One region of the Vallitalea pronyensis genome, then DNA from elsewhere that is predicted to be linked to it. Evidence: riboswitches for the same ligand, from Rfam matches in the RefSeq annotation. Region 1 holds a riboswitch; each other region holds the start of a gene.
The links. Region 1 has a riboswitch for cobalamin ahead of HZI73_RS21140 (ABC transporter substrate-binding protein). Riboswitches for the same ligand answer to the same signal wherever they lie in the genome.
Positions count from the first base shown of each region.

Region 1 (3,219 bases):
AAAGGATATCCAGAAAGTAGTGGAAGAAGCATCCAGCAGGTTAGGCATGACTTTAGGTAAGACCATCCTATTTATTGATGAGATTCATCGATTTAATAAAGCACAACAAGATGCACTATTGCCTTATGTGGAAGATGGTACCATCACACTCATCGGTGCAACCACAGAGAATCCATATTTTGAAGTGAATAATGCCTTGGTATCCAGGTCAAGGATATTTGAATTAAAACCACTATCCAAGGAAGCGATACGTATACTTATACGTCGAGCTGTCACGGATAAAGAGAAAGGGATGGGGAATATAGAAGCCCATATTGAAGAAGATGCCCTTGATTTCTTAGCTGATCGGGCTAATGGTGATGCAAGAGCAGCACTGAATGCTATAGAATTAGGTATCTTGACAACAGAGCCTAATGGACAAGGCATCATTCATATTGACTTAGATGTGGCCAGTGAATGCATCCAAAAGAGAGTCATTCATTACGATAAAGATGGCGATAATCATTATGACACCATATCAGCTTTTATAAAAAGCATGCGGGGGTCCGACCCAGATGCAGCCGTTTACTATCTGGCAAAGATGATCTATGCAGGAGAAGACCCCAAATTTATTGCAAGACGTATTGTCATCTGTGCGGCGGAAGATGTAGGTAATGCAGATCCTAACGCCATTCAAGTAGCCATGGCAGCGGCAGATGCCGTTAACTTTATCGGCATGCCTGAAGGACGCATTATTTTATCACAGGCAGCTACCTATGTGGCTTGCGCACCTAAAAGCAATGCAGCATATGTGGCCATTAACAAAGCATTAGAAGATGTAAAACGTATACAAGTGCATACCATACCGCCATATTTACAAGATGCCAGTTATGGGGGAGCCAGAGACTTAGGTCATGGCATTGGCTATCAATATGCTCATAATTTTGAAAACCACTATGTGGACCAGCAATACCTGCCCGATGAATTAGTGGGTAAGGAATATTACCATATAACTGAACAGGGTTATGAGAAGACGATTAAGGAACATTTTAAGAAGATAAAAGGGAATGATTAATACCATGCAGATATTGACAGGGTATATTTGTTGTCCTATTAAACAATTTCTTCTTGACATATTCTCATTACGGCTTATAATGAAGGTATCTAGTAAAACTAGAAGATACAATTTCATAGTAAAAGGTGCTTGTCAACACAAGTTAAAAGGGAAAGTGGTTAAAATCCACTACAGCCCCCGCTACTGTAATTGGTGATGAAATCTCATAAGCCATTGGGAAACCGAGAAGGCGAGAAAGTAAGATGAACCATGAGTCAGGAAACCTGCCTTTTAAACGTTTTAAGCTTTCGGTGGGAAGGTGTAGATAACATAAGAATGAATAATCTACTGTGCCGATGCACAGTTTTTTTATTGATATAATACGCTACTGTTACCTATGCTTTTCAATAACAAGACACTACCATGAAAGCAGTAAAATCAAAAAGAGGAAAGTATAAGGAGGACATGTAACATGAAAAAAGGGATAAGATTATGGATATCCATATTATTAATCGTTGGGCTAATGGTATTCGGTTTAGTTGCTTGTGGTGAGAAGAAGGCAACAGATGATACCTATCAAGATGCTAATAATCCGGTTGAACAAGAAGAGGATAAAGCGCAAGATGAGCAACAAGAGAAGGATACAACAGAAGATCAAGAAAACGCATCAGATGAAGCTGAGGGTGACTATTACCCCATAACCATACAAGATCGTTTTGGAAAAGATGTTGTCATTGAACAAGAACCAGAAAAGATCATCTCCATTTCACCAGAAATGACAGAAACCCTTTTCGCAATAGGCGTAGGTGATAAAGTCATTGGAAGAACAGATTATTGTGATTATCCAAGTGACGTATTATCCATTGAATCCATAGGGAGTTTAACTGAACCCAATATAGAGAAGATCATTGAATCAGGAGCCGATGTGGTATTTGCTTCTTCCCATGTGAATGATGAATCCGTTGCTCAATTAAATGAGCAAGGTGTAAAGGTGGTTGCCTTATCATGGAATGAAAATCTTGAGGGTGTATATGGTTATATGACAACCATTGGTCAAGTGGTTAATCGTACACAGGAGACAGAAGATTTGGTAACGAAGATGAAAGAAATCTTTGACCAATATACCAAAGCAGTGGCTGATCTTGAAAAGCCTACGGCTTATTTTATCACAGGATTTGGTGAATATGGTGATTTTGCAGCTACAGGCGATACGTTCCTTGGTCAACTCATTGAAATGGCTGGTGCAGAGAATGCAGCTGCAGACGGTACCATGTGGAGTTATAGTATTGAGAAATTAGTGGAGAAAGATCCTCAGTACCTGATGTGTTCTTCTTCATACAATAGTAAACAGCAAATTGAAGGATTAGAAGGTTATAAAACATTAACAGCTGTTAAAGAAGGTCATTTATATGAAGTGGATGAAAATCTATTTTTTAGACAAGGACCAAGGTTGGCAGATGGTTTTGCACGATTAGTAGAGATATTCCATCCAGAAGCAGCAAAAATTGATATTGGCAAAGAGTAATGAACATGCAATAAACGACTTAGGAAAGATAACAAAGTGGGTAGACATATGGTAAAAAAAAGCTACATGAATATGAACTTAATTATATTAACATTGGTTATGATGATATTGGTTGTGCTCTTGGCTCTTGGTTTTGGGGCGGTAAACGTTAATTTTATGAACACCTTAAAGATCGTGGGACATCATATTCCAAAACTTGATCAGATTATATCGTTAGATGGTATTAAAGCGTCTCATGTAACGATTATTATGGATTTACGACTGCCTCGTATTATCGTAGCCTTGTTTACAGGTGCTGCACTGGCTATTGTTGGATGTGCTTTTCAAGGTGTATTCAAAAATCCTATGGCAGACCCGTTTGTTATTGGTATTTCATCAGGTGCTGCCCTCGGTGCAACCATCGGATTAATCCTTAACTTGAGCAGTAATGTATTTGGGTTTACTGGGGTGAGTATATGTGCTTTTTTTGGCGCTTTGGTTACGGTACTTGTTGTGCTGAAGATAGCAGCCATACAAAAGAAATTACCCACCACCACTTTACTATTAGCAGGGATATCCATTAACTATCTATTTTCTGCATTGATTTCATTGTTGATGATTCTGAATCGGCATAAATTAGAGAGTGTCTATTTGTGGACATTAGGTAGTTTTAATGCATCCA
Region 1 covers NZ_CP058649.1:5,083,519-5,086,737, reverse strand. The annotation lists gene HZI73_RS21145 (replication-associated recombination protein A) at 1-1,054, shown strand, start outside; cobalamin riboswitch at 1,161-1,339, shown strand; gene HZI73_RS21140 (ABC transporter substrate-binding protein) at 1,506-2,558, shown strand; gene HZI73_RS21135 (FecCD family ABC transporter permease) at 2,607-3,219, shown strand, end outside.

Region 2 (3,219 bases), 2.5 Mb from region 1:
TTGTTACGTTTAGACCCTTAATCTATTACGACTAATAGATTAAGGGTTATTTTTGTCAGTTACAGCTATAGCTAGAAAAAGATTAAACTGTCAGTATATTGAAAAAAAACAATCAGTAATATATAATATATATTGGTGTACGACAATTTGTTGTTGCTGGACATGCCATATAAATAATACCAATCAACCATATGCATGGCATGACATGTACAAGATTAAGAACCATTTGATGAAGATTGACATAATGAATGAGCTTATAAAAACGACATAAAAGGTTAAATGAAGTCTGTAACAATGCATGACTAACAATAATAGCAATCGAATATTTAAGAATAAGGAAGTGAACTCATGGAAAAAATTCAAGCTTTGAGGCAACAAGTGGATGAAGTGAATGAACATATATTACAATCATTAAATGCTAGAGCAGCATTAATCAAGCAGATTAGAGAGCTAAAAGATAAAGTCAGTAGCGACTATTTTGACCCGGAGCGAGAAGAGGAAATGCTTAGAAACATCATTGAAAAGAACGAGGGACCATTATCTGGTAAAATGATTGGTGATATATTTAATCATATATTTAAGGTGAATCTGGAATTTATGGGCATCAGCCATGAAAAATTACCTCTAGTGAGTGATATCAACAAAGTAAAATTTTGTACCATAAAAGAAATGTTTAATCTTGAAAAAGAAGGACCCTATATTATTGCAGGTCCATGTGCCATAGAAAGCCTAGAATACGCTGAGAAAATAGCTCAACTATTAAAAGGTAATAACATAAAATTTATAAGAGGAGGAGCCTACAAGCCCCGCACATCACCATATGATTTTCAAGGTTTAGGCAAAGAGGGTGTGAAAATACTGTCTCATGTGGGTAAAAAGCATAATCTCATTACGGTATCAGAAGTTGTTGATGGAAGTGAGGTTGAATCGGTAGCCAAACATATTGATATGATACAGATTGGGGCAAGAAACATGCAGAATTTTGAATTGTTAAAACGTGCAGGTGCTTCAGGCAAACCCATTTTATTAAAAAGGGGTATGAGTGCCACCATTAAAGAATTCATATTTGCTGCAGAGTATATCGCTCTTCAAGGGAATAAAAAAATAATTCTTTGTGAACGGGGTATCAGAACGTTTGAAAACAAAACAAGAAATACATTGGATATTTCCAGCATTCCAATCATTAAGAAGGAGACACAGCTTCCCATTATTGTTGATATCAGCCATTCACTGGGAAGAAAAGACATTATACAACCCATTGCAAAAGCAGCTTTAGCTGTAGGGGCTGATGGCTTAATGGTAGAGGTTCATCCCAAACCAGAACTGGCATTATCCGATAGCCGGCAGCAGTTAGACCCTGAAGAATTTCAAGAACTGCTTGGAGCACTGGAAGCATGAAGGGATAGTATAAATTAACAGTCTTGATATGCAAATAATTTAAAAAAGCATATTGACTTTCCTTCTTGTCCATTGTAGTATAGTACTTAACTACATATGTCGATGAACAGGTGCCGTATTGATACGGATAATAGGGAAGCAGGTTGAAATCCTGCACGGTCCCGCCGCTGTATTAGCTGAGTTATCATCATAACCACTGTCCATAAGGGATGGGAAGGGATGATTGTACGTTGAAGCTTAAGTCAGAAGACCTGCCTGCTCAGAAATTTGCAAAAACTCTACGGGTAATAGGGGCAAAATTTATAAACAACGATTGTATCTAGTAAGCTTTACTGCAATCCTGTTGTTTTCATAATTGAATGCTTGAACCACTTATCTTTGGATAAGTGGTTTTTTATTTTAAATTTAAAGGAGATATAAAGGATGAAGAAAATAATAATCATGGTAGTAAGTCTTATGATGGTATTAGCTTTAACAGGATGCCAGGGGGTCAATAGTAAAACAGATAAGAAAGCTTTATTAGTTGTGAGTTTTGGATCAAGTTTTGTTGAGAATCGGGTTGTAAGTATTGATGCCTTAGAAGAAGAATTGGGTGCCACATTCTCAGAGTATGATGCCTTTAACGCTTTTACATCCCAGATGATCATTGATATCTACAAAGAACGTGATCAAGTCACCTACAAAAATGTTGAAGAACAAATTGAGCATATCTATAAAAAAGGTTATGGAGAAGTTCTTGTGGTTCCCACCCATGTGATTAACGGTGAAGAATATGACCAGATGAATGAAGCGCTTCATCCATTTAAGGATAAATTTGAAATACTCAACGTCAGCAAACCTTTATTATCTAGTGTAGAGGATTATACACGGGTTATTGAAGCCATGATGGATGAAGTACCCGATGTGGATGAAAAGACAGCCGTTGTTCTTATGGGACACGGTACACATCATGATGCCAATAGCGCTTACCCAGCCCTTGATTATGCCTTCAAACATGCAGGTTATCCTCAAGTTTTTATTGGAACAGTAGAAGGGTCACCTTCTTTTGAAGATGTAGCAAAAGACATAGAGCAAAGCGGGTATGAGAAAGTATTATTGATGCCACTTATGATTGTAGCTGGTGATCATGCCTATAACGATATGGCTGGTGACGAAGAAGATAGCTGGAAAGTGATGTTTAAAGCCAAAGGATACGATGTGGATTACGTACTAAAAGGGCTAGGAGAACTTTCATCCATTAGAGAATTATTCGTTCAACATGCAAATGAAGCTTTGGTTGATGAAAAATAGAACCATTACCGTTGCAGAAGCTATGGCGTTTTTATGGAAAGGAATGGAAGCAGGCTTATGAAAAAATGGATACCCATTATAGGCAGCATCATCCTTATAGGGCTTGTACTTGGGCGGGATATACCCATTCATGGTACAAAAGATGCCAGTAAGATAGTGGATCATCACGTGTTTATTGACGATGTAGGTAATAAAATTATGATACACAAAATTCCTAGTCGTATCGTGAGTTTATCCACCGTTCATACAGAGAATATCTATGCATTAGAGGCTTCTCACCATCTTATTGGTGTAGATAAGGGTTCTCATTATCCTGCCAGGGTAGTTGATCTGCCAAGGTATGCCATGGATCATGAAGCCGATATGGATAAACTCATTAAGGCCAAGCCAGATCTTGTCTTGATTACACCAGAGATTAATCAGCAGTATCCTCGGGTTGTATCCAAGCTGGAAAGTAATGGTCTATGGGTTGTATCCCTTATGCCAAAGTCTGTTCAGCACTTTGATTACTACATACAAAAGCTTGCCATG
Region 2 covers NZ_CP058649.1:1,315,725-1,318,943, forward strand. The annotation lists gene HZI73_RS05490 (bifunctional 3-deoxy-7-phosphoheptulonate synthase/chorismate mutase) at 349-1,398, shown strand; cobalamin riboswitch at 1,490-1,671, shown strand; gene HZI73_RS05495 (sirohydrochlorin cobaltochelatase) at 1,822-2,688, shown strand; gene HZI73_RS05500 (ABC transporter substrate-binding protein) at 2,746-3,219, shown strand, end outside.
Region 2: another riboswitch for cobalamin. It lies ahead of HZI73_RS05495 (sirohydrochlorin cobaltochelatase); the one in region 1 lies ahead of HZI73_RS21140 (ABC transporter substrate-binding protein).

Region 3 (3,219 bases), 620 kb from region 1:
CGGATACGCTTCTCTAGCCAACTGATTAATTTCCCTATATAGATAATGGGATGAGGGATCCTAACAGGATCACCGAAGATTAAGTCTAATGCCATTGCTATGCCTATCATGCTGATTGCTTTTACCACGTCTACACCTCTTTACTGGCTTCTATTCTGTCAAAAACACCATGAAACACCTTGTATTCTCTACCATACTTTTGATGTATTGTTATCCTATACACCATCCGTATCCATTATTTATAGATAATCTCCTTAATGGCATCCATATCCATATGCTCTCGAACAAGCTTAGCCAGCTTATCGTACTCCATGTCTTTTTCCTTGGCAAAATCCACATCGGTTCTTTTTTCTAAACCTTTTTTCTCTCGTATATCATTCAAGATAAGATTGCGCCATTCATCGTTATCAAATATACCATGGAGATAAGTGCCCATAACGTCCTTGCGCTCACTAATTGCACCATCACAACGGCCATCTTCCAACTGGATAAAAGGCTCACATCCATCCAGTAATTCTGTCTTGCCCATATGTATCTCATAGCCACCCACTAGAAGATGCTGATGATCCGCTCCAAAAGGTGATGTGGTCAGCAGCCTTCCTTTTACTTGGGTGGTTTGCTTGATTTCTTCCATATGAGTTGCCATATGCAGCAAGCCTAATCCATTAATACTGGACATGGCCGTTTCTACACCTTTTTCATCTTCTATGGTATCCCCTAGCATCTGGTAACCGCCACAGATACCGATGATGGGTACTTGTCTTCTATGAGCACGATAAATGCCTTCTTTCATGGCCGAGTTATGGAGATAAGCCATATCTTTAATGGTGCTCTTACTGCCAGGTATGACTAACAAATCAATGCCTTGAAAATCCTTTTCATCTTTTATGTATCTTACTGTCACATCGTCTTCTAATTCAAAAACAGTAAAATCAGTGAAGTTAGACATATAAGGCAAACGTATAACACCAATGATGATTGCCGCCTCTTCCTGACGGTCAAATCGTTCCGTTACACTATCCTCATCATCTATTTTCAGAGGTTCATAAGGAATAACACCCAGACAAGGTAATTGTAATTTCTCATAGAACATATCGATTCCCGGCTGAAGAATGTTCACATCCCCACGGAACTTGTTAATGATGTATCCTTTGATGCGTTTTCTTTCTTCTGGTTCCAAAAGCATAACTGTGCCATAGATGGAAGCAAACACCCCACCCTTATCAATATCACCAATTAGAATGACTGGAGCATCCACCATGTCAGCCATGCCCATGTTGACAACATCGTTTTCCCTTAGGTTAATTTCTGCCGGACTTCCTGCTCCTTCTATGACAATCACGTCATACGTCTCTTCTAACTGGTGATAGGCATTCATGATCTCTTCCTTGAAGGTTTTTTTAAGACTAAAATACTCACTTGCAGTCATATTTTTATGTATCTTACCATTAAGTATAACCTGACTGCCCACATCACTTGTGGGTTTTAACAATATTGGATTCATGGCTACATGTGGTTCAACCCTTGCTGCTTCTGCTTGTACCACTTGTGCTCTTCCCATTTCTTTACCATCTTTTGTAACAAATGAGTTAAGGGCCATGTTCTGTGATTTAAAAGGCGCAACGGATACACCATCATCATTTAGTATACGGCATAATGCTGCCGTTAAGATACTCTTTCCTACTGTGGAACCAGTTCCTTGAAACATGATATTATGACTCATTGTATTCACTCCACTTTCATCTTGCTGGATGGAAGGCATGTTCCTTAGAAGATGCAACACCATCAAGTTTATTATTATTCAGTTATTCATGGAAGGATATATGATGGATTTGTCTTAAGAAAGGATGCTATGATAATGCTTTTGCTTATGTCATATCATCAAAGAAAGTATAAAAACAAACCCATATTTCCACTCGCAATTGGGATGGTTAGCACCCTAGACAAGTATCCTGACTTATACCTCAAACCTGATGCACATCCTTCCCAAATAGCAACCTATTCAGTGGTTTCCTGCGCATGAGTTAGTACATACAGTAGCGGTGGCTGTGCTGGACTTTCACCAGCTTCCTTGCAACTTAGTGTGCTTCTTGGGCTGTCTCATCCAAACGAAATAACGTGTATATCATGTTTTTATGTGACAGCCTCATTATTCAATTTACGTCATACTCTTAACCCATTATATGCTATTCTAGCAACAAAATCAATAAATACTTATATTATTTAAGCATAGCTAATATTTAGCAAACATGAAAGATATAACGCATAACAATGATGGCTTAAGTAATCTACGTACAAGTTAAGAATAAACCCTAAGTATTTGATGAACAATATGGTGTTAATAGACATCATCATCCAATTCGGATACAAACACCAATTCTATACGCCGTTCAGCAAATTCCTCCCGCATCTCCTCGATTGCCTCTGCCATAGCTACGCCGCCTTCAATACCTACATGACCAATGGCTATTGCCTGACCTTTTTTTAAAGCCAAGTCTCCTGCTTTTCTTAACCGCTTAATCATGTGACTCTTGGGTTTTTGCCCATCTAAAAAAACGTTGTTATCATAACATAAGACACCCATTTCATCAGCTTTTTTCTTGGCTACTGTTTTATTGGATGTGCGACTGTCTACAAAATAATAGAGTCTCTTTTCTTTCACCACTTCAAAAATGCTTTCCATAATTTCTTCTTGGCAGCAGGCTTTTGAGCCCATATGAATATTAGCACCAATAGCATAGGGTACATCTGCTACTGCATCTTCTACCACTTTTCTAACTTCATTTTTCTTCATGTTGCATAGGATGGGGCGGGGTCCAAGCCAACTAAGGCTGCCACCCTTTGCTTCCATGGGCAGGTGGATAATCACTTCATATCCTAAGTCTTTCGCCTTGATGGCATCTTCTTTGGTAAATTCCATAAAGGGCATGACAGCAAAGGTTAGATGTTCATCAATGGTCATCATTTCTTCTACGCCTTCACGGGTTTGCCCAAAATCATCTATGATAATGGCTAATTTTCCACTGGTATTTTGAATACTGCATCGTATGGTATTGACATTGTATAGAATCATATACGCGATGAGATGAAGTATAATCATCAGGATGACAATTAATACTTTTCGATTGATTTTAATGAGATATAATTTTTTCATGGACGTCATGCTTTCTAAATTGTCTTGTTTTATTATATTATAGGTAGCGTCCACTTATTATATGA
Region 3 covers NZ_CP058649.1:5,702,503-5,705,721, forward strand. The annotation lists gene cbiB (adenosylcobinamide-phosphate synthase CbiB) at 1-110, opposite strand, end outside; gene HZI73_RS23835 (cobyric acid synthase) at 236-1,723, opposite strand; cobalamin riboswitch at 1,926-2,097, opposite strand; gene HZI73_RS23840 (divergent polysaccharide deacetylase family protein) at 2,339-3,154, opposite strand.
Region 3: another riboswitch for cobalamin. It lies ahead of HZI73_RS23835 (cobyric acid synthase); the one in region 1 lies ahead of HZI73_RS21140 (ABC transporter substrate-binding protein).

Region 4 (3,219 bases), 740 kb from region 1:
TAGGTGGAACAAATAAAGGGTTCATGCGTCTAATAAGGGAAAGTCAAGGTAGGAGGGTTTTACATATGGAAGTGAAAGGATTATGGATGAAGTATATGTTTTTTGCATTAGTATTATCACTTAATATGTTAACAAGAGATGCATTGCCATTAAAGAGTACAAGGAGCCCTAATGTTCATGAATTAATGCAATCAGTACCTATGTGTACCATGTATTTCAAAGGGTCTGACCAGCATTGGAAAGGGGAGTATCAAGTCATAAATCAGGGAAAGCATAAACGGACACAATTACATCTCTATCGCATGTTTAAAGGTAGCAATACAGGCACTTTTAAATATATCATTGAAACTCCAAAAGGACCTATTATGGGTGAAAAAGCATTGACAGAGGGGAATAAATACACGGTTGAAGAGCTTCTTTTCTTTGAAAAGGATACTGCAATAAAAGTAGTGATTGAATGGGAGCATAAAAGATCAACATTGATATTGACAAATAGAATAACAGATGACGTCATCTTACCTGAAAAAGCATTGCAAAATTTTATGGATGCATTTGAAAATATAAAAGATATATCAAAAATTGATTTTTCAGATTTTAGAGGGAAAAAATGGTATGTTTCTTATTGGGAATCTAATGGTTTAGGAGGAAGCTCCTGTACAGTTCCAATCGATGCATTAACAGGGGAAGTAGGGCATCCCATGTGCACACAATAAACCATAATAAAGTTATGTTAATAATGGTTCATACACGCATATTCGTCAGGAATTAATATTTCTACTGAAAATACATTTACAACATCAACCTTAACTTGTATAATATCACCATGAAACGTTTTTTGAATAATAAAAGATGGGATATTATTGTCTCAAATAAAGCGGAATGTATGCCAGAATGGGACTGGTATACCAAAAAGAACAATTGGATAGGGTATCACTTATGGTACGTTGAATCAGGAGAAGCCACTGTAGAGACCAATGGTCGTATTACAAAACTGCTAGAAGGCGATGTCTATTTGTTTAATCTATTACAGGCTCATTATTGCCAACACAACCCGGATAAGCCATTAACGGTTTTAACCGTTTATTTTAGAGAAAGCGAGGGATTGCACCAGAATTATGGCCAGCATTTGGGCTCAACAAAGCTGATATACGATAATCCAATGTTTGTAAGAAAGCTGTTTGAGAATCTTAGAGCTGATTTCAAATCCGGTAATAGAGAAGAAGCATTAATCTGGCTTAATGCCATATTAAGTGAGCAGCTGCTCCAATTAAAAACAAGTGAAGTGAGCCGGATTAAGAAAATCGTGAATAGCATTAACAACAAACCAACTTACCCCTATACGCTGAGTTACTTAGCCAATCAATGCGGCTATTCAATCAATCACTTCTTACGATTATTTAAACAGGAAATAGGTGTTACACCTATGACTTATTGTCTTCAGGTGAAGATGAATTTGGCAAAACACTATATCTTATATAGTAATTATACCATCAATGAAATTGCAATCTTATGTGGATACAAGGATGTTGCCTATTTCTCAAAGCAATTTAAACAACTATCAGGTATGAGTCCATCGGTCTTTAGAAATGCTTTTATGACCCAACCAGATCAAACGAAATGATCATTAAGAAAAAGCATAAAAATTTACAAAAATTTATAAGAAAGACTTTTGACAAATTTTGTCTAAGGTGATAAACTGTTATCAATAAAAATGAATAGGGAAGATTTTATGGTGCTCATCATGAGAGAATAGGGAAAAAGGTGTAAGACCTTTGCAGCCCCCGCTACTGTAAGCATGACGAAATTCGTATACCACTGTCTGAGGATGGGAAGGTGAAGAGTAGGGTGATTGTAAGCCAGGAGACCTGCCATAAATGGACTCATACAACTTCGGAGGGAAGTCTGTTTGCTTTATGCGTTCTTCAGGTATATGAACTTTAGATACTCGATGTTAATTGGAGCATATACATATAAGCAAGGGATACTTTTGTCAAGGGTATCTCTTTTTTGTTTAGAAAAATACCCCATATCATGTCGTATTTGGTGTAAATAATAAGAAAACGGTGGAATGAGCATGAGAAAATACATTATAAGTAGAGGCATACAACTCATAATCGTGATGCTGCTGGCATCTTTTATTACCTTTTTATTGACATATATCAGCCCAAGTGATCCAGCTGAAATGATGTTAACGGCTCATGATGTTATACCAACAGAAGAATTATTAGAAAAAACGAGAGAGGAAATGGGACTTAATGACCCATTTATCGTACAGTATGGCAATTGGTTGATTGGTGTATTAAGAGGCAACTTAGGTTATTCATCTTCTGAAAGAGAACAAGTAGCAGTGGTCTTAGGTAGCCGGATGTTAATGACCATCCGGTTAGCGGTAGCTGCTATCGTGTTGTTAATTGTTTTTTCTCTTTCATTAGGGGTGTTATCTGCAGTTAAAATTCATACGTTCATTGATCAGGTGATTAAGGGCATTTCTTTTGCAGGCATATCCATGCCAAGTTTTTGGTTAGGGTTGATATTAATCTATTACTTTGTTGTGAAGCAGCGTTGGTTTACCATAACAAATCCATACGATCTTAATAGTGTTATACTACCAGCCTTAACGTTAGCGATACCATTATCTGGACGCTACATTCGCCAAATCAGGGCGGCAGTATTGGAACAGTACACAGAAGATTATGTGGTGGGGGCAAGAGCCCGAGGTATTCATGAAATGAGAATAATGAAGAAGCATATATTACCCAATGCCCTAAAGAGCATCATTACCTTACTGGGCTTATCCATTGCTGTTCTCTTAGGAGGTACCGTTATTGTTGAAAATATTTTTTCTTGGCCGGGTCTAGGTTCCATGGCACTTAATGCCGTCACCTATAGGGATTACGCCTTGTTGCAGGGTTATGTATTATTTATGGCATTTATCTATGTAAGCATTAACTTCTTAGTCGATGTGACAACACAGTTACTTGACCCAAGAGTTCGGTTAGGAGGCTATCAAGATGACGTTTAAAAGAAAGAAAGTCTTTTTTGTGATGATTGCTTCCATTGCTGTTCTAGCCATTATTTTTTCAATGATTGCACCCTTATTAGCACCCAATGACCCATTAGCAACGGACTTTGCCAATATCTTACAGGAGCCCAGTGAACAATACCCTTTTGGGACAGATCAGGTAGGAAGGTGCATTTATTCAAGAATCTTACATGGTG
Region 4 covers NZ_CP058649.1:5,821,518-5,824,736, reverse strand. The annotation lists gene HZI73_RS24365 (hypothetical protein) at 66-713, shown strand; gene HZI73_RS24360 (AraC family transcriptional regulator) at 824-1,621, shown strand; cobalamin riboswitch at 1,714-1,887, shown strand; gene nikB (nickel ABC transporter permease) at 2,075-3,022, shown strand; gene nikC (nickel transporter permease) at 3,012-3,219, shown strand, end outside.
Region 4: another riboswitch for cobalamin. It lies ahead of nikB (nickel ABC transporter permease); the one in region 1 lies ahead of HZI73_RS21140 (ABC transporter substrate-binding protein).